Regions from separate parts of the Entomobacter blattae genome, predicted to be linked through region 1. Evidence: predicted binding sites of a transcription regulator. Region 1 holds the regulator's gene; the other holds the start of a gene.
The links. The regulator HrcA, encoded in region 1, represses chaperone genes, less so after heat shock. The targets are predictions, from matches to a motif close to GTTNGCACTCNCNNNNNGNGAGTGCNAAC.

Region 1 (4,692 bases):
ATTTCTGCCATATTCATCAATCTGGACAAATTCTTCATCTGTTAACTCTATTTCAGCAGCTCTGGTATTACTCTCTAAATGCTGTGGATTAGACGTACCAGGAATAGGAATAATGGCTGGAGAGCGCCTTAATAACCATGCTAAAGATAACTGTCCCGGTGTAACTTTTTTACGCCTAGCCATTTCTACCAGCACAGACTCCCTGCCATTCTCTCCTTCCAGAGACCCTGCTGCCAACGGCGCCCAGGGAATAAAACCAATACCGTTATCCTCGCAATATTGTAATACATCTTCTGAGTGACGGTTGACGAGATTATAACGATTTTGCACGGTCGCCACCGTAAAATACTGGGAAGCCCGCTTGATCATCTCCACTGAGACTTCGGATAACCCCCCATAAAGAATAAGCCCTTCAGCTTGTAAATCCCCCATCAGCTGGAACTGCGCCTCAGGCGGAACATCTATTCCCACCCGATGAAGTTGCCATAAGTCAATACGCTCCACCTTAAGCCTGCGCAGGCTCATCAGCACGCATTGACGAAGATAGTCTGTATTACCAATAGGCCGCCAAATATTGGGGCCATGCCGGGTATGCCCCCCTTTGGTGGCAATAATCAGCCCTTTAGGATAGGGATATAATGTTTCTCGAATGAGCTCTTCGCTCACAAAAGGACCATAGCTATCGGCGGTATCAATAAAATTAATCCCCAGCTCTTGGGTCTTCCTTAAGGTTGCCTTTGCCTGCTCTATGTCGGGGGGATAGCCCCATATCCCCTTGCCTGTTATCCGCATAGCCCCAAAGCCTAGCCGGACAATATCCAGCTCCTCTCTCACACGGCTATCGGTGCGTAGGCGATAAGTGCCGGCTTTTGTTGCATCAGGAAGAGCTTCTTTTTTGATATCACCCAATTTCTTATTCCAATCCATATTCTGTCATACGTTAATTCTGGTATACACTAATCATTGATTAAAATTTATAGTGATTAAAATTTATTCCCAATATTTTCTTCTTTATTAAAGAGATATTGGGATTTGTCTGAAATACCGCAACAAGCAACACGACCTTTATTCCAGAAACCGCCCTAGCAGACGGGCCGTATAGTCTACAACAGGGATAATACGACCATAATTGATGCGCGTAGGGCCAATCACGCCGATTGCCCCTACGATACGGTTTTGCTTATTGCGTGCAGGAGCAACAATGGTTGCCACACCTGAAACCCCAAACAAGCTACTTTCTGCCCCGATAAATATTCTAACCCCATCGGATTCCTCGACCAGATCCAAAAGTTGAAGCATAATTTCCTGTGTTTCTAAACGCTCAAACAAGAGCTGAATGGTCGAAAGCTTTTCCAGTTCGGTAATATCTGTCAGCAAGCTTCCTTGCCCTTTAATAAATAATGTGCCCCCTTTATCCCCATCGGCCCAGGTGGCCAGACCACTTTCCACAACATTCACCGCCAATTGATCAAGTTCTGTCTTGTTGGCTGCCATTTCTTCTCCCACAAGCAAGCGTAACTCCGCCAAAGTCAGCCCTGAAAAGCGGGAGTTAAGGTAGTTACTGGCCTGTGCTAAGGCTGAAGGCGGAGAGCCTGCCGGAATTTCGATGACACGGTTCTCTACCTGCCCATCTGTATTGACCAAAACCACCAATGCCCTTTGTGCACTTAAGGGAATAAACTCAATATGTTTAATTGTTCCCTCTCCTTTAGGAGCAACAACCAACCCTGCTGCTGAAGACAGGCCAGCAAGCATGCCTGAAGCCTCAGAAAGCAAATCTTGTAAGGAACGCCCTTTACTGTTAAGGGCCTGGGCGATCAGCTTTTGCTCTTGCTCGCTCACCCCCCCTAATTGGAGCAACCCATCGACAAACAAACGCAGGCCTTTATCTGTGGGCAAACGCCCAGCCGAAACATGCGGGGCAAAAAGCAAGCCACTTTCTGTCAGCTCGGCCATAACATTACGAATAGTGGCAGGAGAAAGAGAAACGGAAAGCCGCTCGGAAAGGGTTCGAGAGCCAATCGGTCCCCCCGTTTCGAGATATTCTTCTACAATTTCGCGTAAAATAGCAGCAGACCTGGTATCCAGCCCCAAAGAGGATAAATACTGGCTTTTATTTTGTATCCACCCACCTCTCTCTTTTCTGTCCGACATATGCTCTCCACCTTGCCCAATCACGTCGTGTTTTGCCCTTTATAAAATGGGCATCTCTTTACAGGTTATTTTTCCGGAATAAAAAAGGGCGTTACTTTAATCCCTTTGCATAACAATCTCTCTGCATAACCCTTTTTCTGTATATCACTTCAATGTAAGTTCATCCCACTCAATGTAAGCTTACCCAACCAGTTTTAAATATTCCCTATCTCTATAAAATTGACAATCAATAAACCCTTTTTTCAGCCAAAGCGGCCCACTCCCTTATAATTTCCCTTTGCTTTCACTTTTTTGTTGGCTTATGTGTATTACGGTTTTCTACACTAACATATAAAGGGTTTATAATGCGTTTTTCTGGCCGCGCGCGCAATGCACTCCGTCCTGTTTCCATTGAACCGGGCTTTGCCCACCATGCAGAAGGCTCTGTTTTAATCCGCATGGGAAACACTGAAGTCATTTGTGCTGCTACAGTAGAAAACAAGGTGCCCCCTTTTTTGCGTAATCAGGGCCTAGGGTGGGTTACCGCTGAATATGGCATGCTCCCCCGATCTACCCATACGCGCACCAACCGCGAAGCGGCCAAGGGCAAGCAATCTGGCCGAACCCAGGAAATACAACGCCTTATCGGCCGCTCCCTCAGGGCTGTTGTTAATCGTAAGCTGATGGGAGAGATGACCATAACGCTGGATTGTGATGTTATTAATGCTGATGGAGGTACCCGTTGCGCCTCTATCACCGGGGCGTGGGTGGCTTTACATTTGGCTTTTGATTCCCTTCTCCAGAAAAAAGCCCTACAACACCATCCCATAACAGGGCAAATTGCTGCTGTTTCTTGTGGGCTAGACACTCACGGACCACTGCTCGACTTAGACTATCAAGAAGATAGCTCAGCTGCCACAGACGCCAATTTTATTCTTACAGCGGATAACAGAATTGTCGAAATCCAGATGACTGCCGAAGAAAAACCCTTTAGCAGCACAGAAATGCACTCTCTCCTTGCACTGGCCCAAGAAGGCACACAAAGTCTTTTCACCTACCAGAACAAAGCTTTGCACGCAGAAAAATCCCGTAAGACAGCCTAACACCCCACTCACTGTACCCGTTTCTGCTTTTTAACTCCTAGAATGGCTTTATCCTATGCTTAGCTCGTACCAGCGCCTAACACGGGGAGAAACCCTTGTTCTTGCCAGTCACAACAAGGGAAAACTACAAGAATTTAATAGCCTTCTCTCCCCTTATGAAATCACCGTTGTTTCCGCAGGCTCCCTTAATCTAGCAGAGCCTGATGAAACAGAAACAACATTTGCCGGCAACGCTTTGCTTAAAGCCCACCATGCAGCCCAAGCCACAAATCTGCCGGCCTTGGCCGATGATTCTGGCTTTTGTGTTGCAGAACTTGATGGACAACCGGGCATTTATTCAGCCCGATGGGCTGGCCCCAACAAAGATTTTTCCTTTGCCATGCATCGTATCCACACGCTTTTAAAAGGAAAGGAAAAGAGCCGGGCCTGGTTTTCTTGCGTATTATGCCTCTATTGGCCCCAAGGCCCCGCCTATAGTTTTGAGGGCCAGGTTAATGGCACTTTTGTGTGGCCACCCCGTGGGGATAAGGGCCATGGATACGATCCCGTCTTTCAGCCAGAGGGATATGACAAAACATTCGCAGAAATGCCTGAAGCGGAAAAAAATGCCCTTAGCCACCGCTTTCTTGCTTTTGCCCAACTCCGTAAACATAGTCTCCCACTCCTCTAACAAGCTTTCATGCCTCTTGTCATAATAGGCATTAACATCGCGCGAGAAGGGCCTAATACTCAGCCTTAATGACCTCTAAGGAGCGTTCTTTAAGGTTGTTCTCTCCAAGAAACCTTCCCACTTGATAGGGCAACGAACAGACACGCACTCTTTAAGAGAAAGCCGCTATATTTTGCTGCCTCCCTTTCATAAGAAGAGAGAATAGCCACCTTCTGCTAGCCCCTCTCGTAAAACTCTCTTTTATTAAGAGAAACATACAGCTCTATGGCTGCCCTAATACCCCCCTCCCTTAAGATAGGGTGTTATTCATCAATATTGGGGCGATTAGGCATAAAAGCAGGAAGAAATATTAAAGAGGCAACCAACGTACAAGCAAGGGATAATAACAACATACGCCCCATACTTGCCGTGCCAGGATGATGGGACGCTGCCAACGACCCAAATGCCGACCCTGTTGTTAAAGCCGAAAACAAAACGGCCCGTGCGGTTGGAGAAGAAAGGGGGTTCTTAATGGCTCGTCCCCAGTTCATGGCAAAATAAATATTAAAGGAAACCCCAACCCCTAATAGCAGAGGAAGGGCAATAATATTGGCAAAATTTAAAATCTCCGGAAGAACCACTATCATAATTACCGTCATCAATCCTGAAAGAATTAAAGGAGCCAGAACCAAGGTAATAATCTTAATATCCCTTAACCCTACAATCAGAATAAAGGTAATAACGACAAGAGCAGAGGCAGCAGCCACCTTAAAGGAGGAGATAATGGTTTCAGCACTTTCAAAGACA
Region 2 (4,692 bases), 1.2 Mb from region 1:
ACAGCAACAGCAATAGGGTGCAAATTTGAAGGATATGCAGATTTAATGGATAGCCCTAAAGCTTTCTGTTGAAGCCAAAGCAGTCGTCAAAAGAGGGGGCTTTAAGTGGGATGTTGACATTCTCCTATAGTGAACTCCCCTGTATAGTAAACTTTTGCTCGTTTCTTGCTCGGTTTTAGAACCTTGCTCCGTTTTAGGAAGATTCCTATAGCATCACCGGTATTTTGCCCTTAGCTGGCGCAAGATAGGGTGGTGGCATCATGGGTTTTCCATGATTGGCTGCTCAAAGATGGTGCTGTGGTATTTAAAAACACCTTACCAAGAAAGAATGCTTGCCTGATTTGTTGATTGTTACTGAGCATATATGGCTTTTATATTTTTGTGTTTGTGTGGATCGTCCTTTCTCTTGGGCTGTTACAGCGAGTTCCCTAAAAAAACCGCCTTTGTGGTAAGGAAGACGGTAGAGGGGGACGATTTCTTGGGGATATGGCCATTATAACCTTGAGGTATGATCCTTATAACAAAGTCTCGTGCTCCAACGGATAGGCTATAGTTTGCCAGTAAGGGCTTTATCCCTGGAACCACCTCTAGTGGTGTTGTAGAGCCGATTACGAGGGTTAAAGCCCTGCGTGGCAGAGTAGTTTCTTGTTTAGGGGGTAATTTTAGGGGCCAAATTTGGGGGCCAAGGCTTTGAGGGGAAAGGGGGGCTTCCCCTCATTGTTTAACCTATAAATATTGTTTAAAAAATTTCAGGGTTCTTTCCTGGGCCAGTGTATAGGCCGCCTTATTAAAGCTGGAACGCTCAGAACAGCCAAACCCGTGCTCGGCCTCTGGATATATAAAAACTTCTACTGTTTCTTCCGGATGGGCTTTTTCAACCTCTTTTACACCTTCTATAGGAATATGGGTGTCTTTACCCCCAAAATGCATCTGCACGGGGCAGTTGGCTTTTCTGTCTTTATTATGGGGAATTCCCGCCCCATACCAGGCTGAAGCTGCGGAAAAAATGGAGGTTGTCGTTGCTGCCTCCCAGGTGAGTGAGCCGCCCCAGCAATAGCCAATAATGCCCTTCTTTCCATCCCCCAGTTTTTCTGCTGCGGCCTGAATGTCTTTTAAGCTGCTTTCTACGGGGATTTTGGTCACTATTTCAACGCCTGCCTTGAAATCTTCTGAGTCGTAGGTCAGCTCAACATCTTTCTTGATACGGTCAAACATGGCCGGAGCAATAACGTGGTAGCCTTCTTTGGCAAAGTTATCGCATACAGCGCGGATATGGTGGTTAACCCCAAAAATTTCCTGAAGAACAACCAGTTTGTGAGGGTTGCCCACGCCTGCCTCGTACGCCTTAAGTTGATGGCCGTCGGCGGCGGTAAGTGTAATAAATTGGCCCATAGAATGCTCCATAGATTAAAGGTTTTGAAATGGCAGCTTTGCTCATCATAGCAAGAAATGCTTTTAAGAATAATCTGCAAAAAAGAAGTAGCAGGGTTGAGCAAAGCACCATGATGGTTTTTCGGTCATTGATTAAATGAAGGGGGGTGAGTTTAGTACAACATATTCCAGAAGAAGAGCGTTCTACTCGGAATGTTTATTTAGCCGTTATAGGGGCTTTCCCCTTTGTTGGGAAGAGATAAGGTTTTGGTAAGTATTTTCTTGACAGAAAAGAGGAACTATATTATTTCCTAACAATAGCACTTGAGGTAGGAGAGTGCTAAAAGTCGTTCTCCCTCAAAATTAAGTGCGAAGTTTGTTTGTAGAAACGCGGCATGACGCGCGTATTAACCGGCAAGGCTGCTTCATGAAGAGCCTGCCATAGAAAAGTGGAGTTTGATCCATTATGACGAAGTTTCGTCCTTTGCATGATCGAGTACTGGTTCGTCGCCTCGATAGTGAAGAAAAGACAGCTGGTGGCATTATTATTCCAGATACAGCAAAAGAAAAGCCTATGGAAGGTAAAGTGATTGCTGTAGGTTCCGGTGCTCGGAGCGAAGAAGGAAAAGTCACCCCGTTGGATGTTAAAGCGGGCGATACCGTGCTGTTTGGCAAATGGTCTGGCACAGAAGTGAAAATTAACGGTGAAGACCTGCTGATCATGAAAGAAAGCGACATTCTGGGAATTATTGGCTAATTCATTCCCTGATCCTGCTTCTTGTTCTGCTTCAGGAAGTGAGGGGTCTCTATGGGTATGAAAAGAGCATTTTCCCTTTTGTCTATTTATTAGGAGTTTTAAGATTATGGCCTCTAAGGAAGTCAAATTTGGCAGTGATGCCCGTGAACGTATGCTGCGTGGTGTCGATATTCTGGCCAATGCGGTAAAAGTGACACTCGGCCCAAAAGGTCGGAACGTTGTGTTGGATAAAAGCTTTGGCGCTCCCCGTATTACCAAAGACGGTGTCTCTGTTGCCAAGGAAATTGAACTGGCCGATAAGTTTGAGAACATGGGTGCACAAATGGTGCGCGAAGTGGCCTCTAAAACAAACGATATCGCTGGTGATGGCACAACAACAGCAACAGTTCTTGCACAGGCTATCGTTCGTGAAGGCGCAAAAGCGGTTGCTGCGGGCATGAACCCTATGGATCTTAAGCGTGGGATTGACCAGGCAGTCGGTGTTGTTGTTGAACAGCTGAAAAAAAACACCAAAAAGATTACCACCCCTGCTGAAACGGCTCAGGTTGGAACCATTTCTGCCAATGGTGAAAAAGAAATTGGCGATATGATCAGCCAGGCCATGCAGAAAGTGGGCAATGAAGGTGTTATCACCGTTGAGGAAGCCAAGGGCCTGCATACCGAGTTAGATGTTGTTGAAGGGATGCAGTTTGATCGTGGATACATCTCTCCCTATTTTGTTACCAACACCGAGAAGATGACCGCTGATCTGGATAGCCCTTATATCCTGATTCACGAGAAGAAGCTTTCTTCTTTACAGCCTGTTCTTCCATTGCTGGAAAGTGTTGTTCAGTCTGGCAAGCCATTGCTGATTATTGCTGAAGATGTAGATGGGGAAGCTCTGGCAACCCTCGTGGTGAACAAGCTGCGTGGTGGGCTGAAAATTGCCGCTGTTAAGGCCCCAGGTTTTGGCGATCGTCGTAAGGCCATGCTGGAAGATATTGCTATTCTGACTGGTGGCCAGGTTGTAAGTGAAGACCTTGGCATTAAGCTTGAAAACGTTACGCTTGATATGCTCGGCCGTGCTAAGAAAGTTCATATCGATAAAGAGAACACCACAATTGTGGAAGGCAATGGCGGCAAAAACGACATTAAAGCCCGTTGCGGCCAGATTCGGGCCCAGATTGAAGAGACAACCTCTGATTATGACCGCGAAAAACTGCAAGAACGCCTCGCTAAACTGGCAGGTGGTGTTGCTGTTATCCGTGTTGGTGGGTCTACCGAGGTGGAAGTTAAGGAACGTAAAGACCGTGTAGATGATGCCCTGCATGCCACACGTGCGGCTGTGGAAGAAGGGATTGTTCCTGGGGGTGGTACAGCTTTGGCTCGTGCCTCTCTTGAGTTGTCCAAGCTGAAGGTTCACAATGATGATCAGCGCGTAGGGGTAGAAATTGTTCGCCGTGCGCTGACTTCGCCTTTACGCCAGATTGCTGAAAACTCTGGTGAAGATGGAGCCGTTGTTGCTGGCAAGGTGCTGGAAAGCAAAGACTATGCTTTTGGTTTTGATGCTCAACAGCTTGAATATAAGGATCTGGTGAAGGCTGGTATTATCGATCCAACCAAAGTGGTGCGTGCAGCTCTTCAGGATGCAGCCTCTGTAGCCGGTCTTTTGGTTACCACAGAAGCGATGATTGCAGAAAAGCCAGAGAAAAAACCTGTTCCTGCCGGTGTTGGCGGTGGCATGGGTGATATGGATTTCTAGTTTTTTTCTATTATCCCTTTCGAAAAGGCCCCATTATTTGGGGCCTTTTTGTATTTTTACTGTTTTTTGTGTGCTGAACATACTTTTGTTACTTTTCGTAACCGTTATTCGGTGTTACAAACATAGAGGGAAAGTGTACTTTCCTGCTCCATCTTTAAGGTGGGGGTAAAGTTTGGTATATGTTCATTTTGTCTCGGCAGGGCGAATATATAGCTTGTTATGTTAATTTAGGCCCCTTGGGGCTGCTTACTAAAAAGGATACACGGTAATGGCCACAGGCACCGTGAAATGGTTCAATACCACTAAGGGTTACGGTTTTATTATGCCAGAAGATGGCGGCAAAGATGTGTTTGTTCATATCACTGCCGTTCAGGCTGCAGGCTTGCGTGATTTGGCAGAAAATCAACGTATCAGCTATGAAGTTGTTACTGAGCGTGGGAAAGCAGCGGCAACAAACCTGAAGGTTCTGTAAGAATCTTTTTTGTTGTAGCGTAAGGGAAACCGCCTTTTGGCGGTTTTCTTTTTTTATAAAGGTTTTTTACGAGTGCTTACTTTTAGAGATTCGTCACATTCATTATAGGTTTAAACATAATAGGATAAGGTGATGATATTTTATGGCTTGGATATTGTACCCTTTATTTGGAATATCTCTACCAACAACGTAACAACTCAAGCAGGTTGAGTTTGAGAATGCCAGGACGGATAAAGGTTTTTCCTCTCCGTGTTGCGAGGAGGCAACCAATTTTGTTGAGCCGTGCGGCTAAACGAGGTGAGAGGGCTTATTAAAAAGCTTTTTTATCCAAAGAGTTTTGCCCAAGTGGCC

Region 2: groES (co-chaperone GroES) is a predicted target of HrcA. The motif match lies at 1,688-1,716, and genes of this name have one in related genera.

The regions. Positions count from the first base shown of each region.
Region 1 is NZ_CP060244.1:316,009-320,700, forward strand. Features, by position in the region: gene JGUZn3_RS01380 (aldo/keto reductase) at 1-909, opposite strand, end outside; gene hrcA (heat-inducible transcriptional repressor HrcA) at 1,066-2,154, opposite strand; gene rph (ribonuclease PH) at 2,499-3,236, shown strand; gene rdgB (RdgB/HAM1 family non-canonical purine NTP pyrophosphatase) at 3,292-3,906, shown strand; gene JGUZn3_RS01400 (MMPL family transporter) at 4,209-4,692, opposite strand, start outside.
Region 2 is NZ_CP060244.1:1,491,360-1,496,051, forward strand. Features, by position in the region: gene JGUZn3_RS06600 (dienelactone hydrolase family protein) at 727-1,392, opposite strand; gene groES (co-chaperone GroES) at 1,838-2,128, shown strand; gene groL (chaperonin GroEL) at 2,235-3,869, shown strand; gene JGUZn3_RS06615 (cold-shock protein) at 4,138-4,341, shown strand.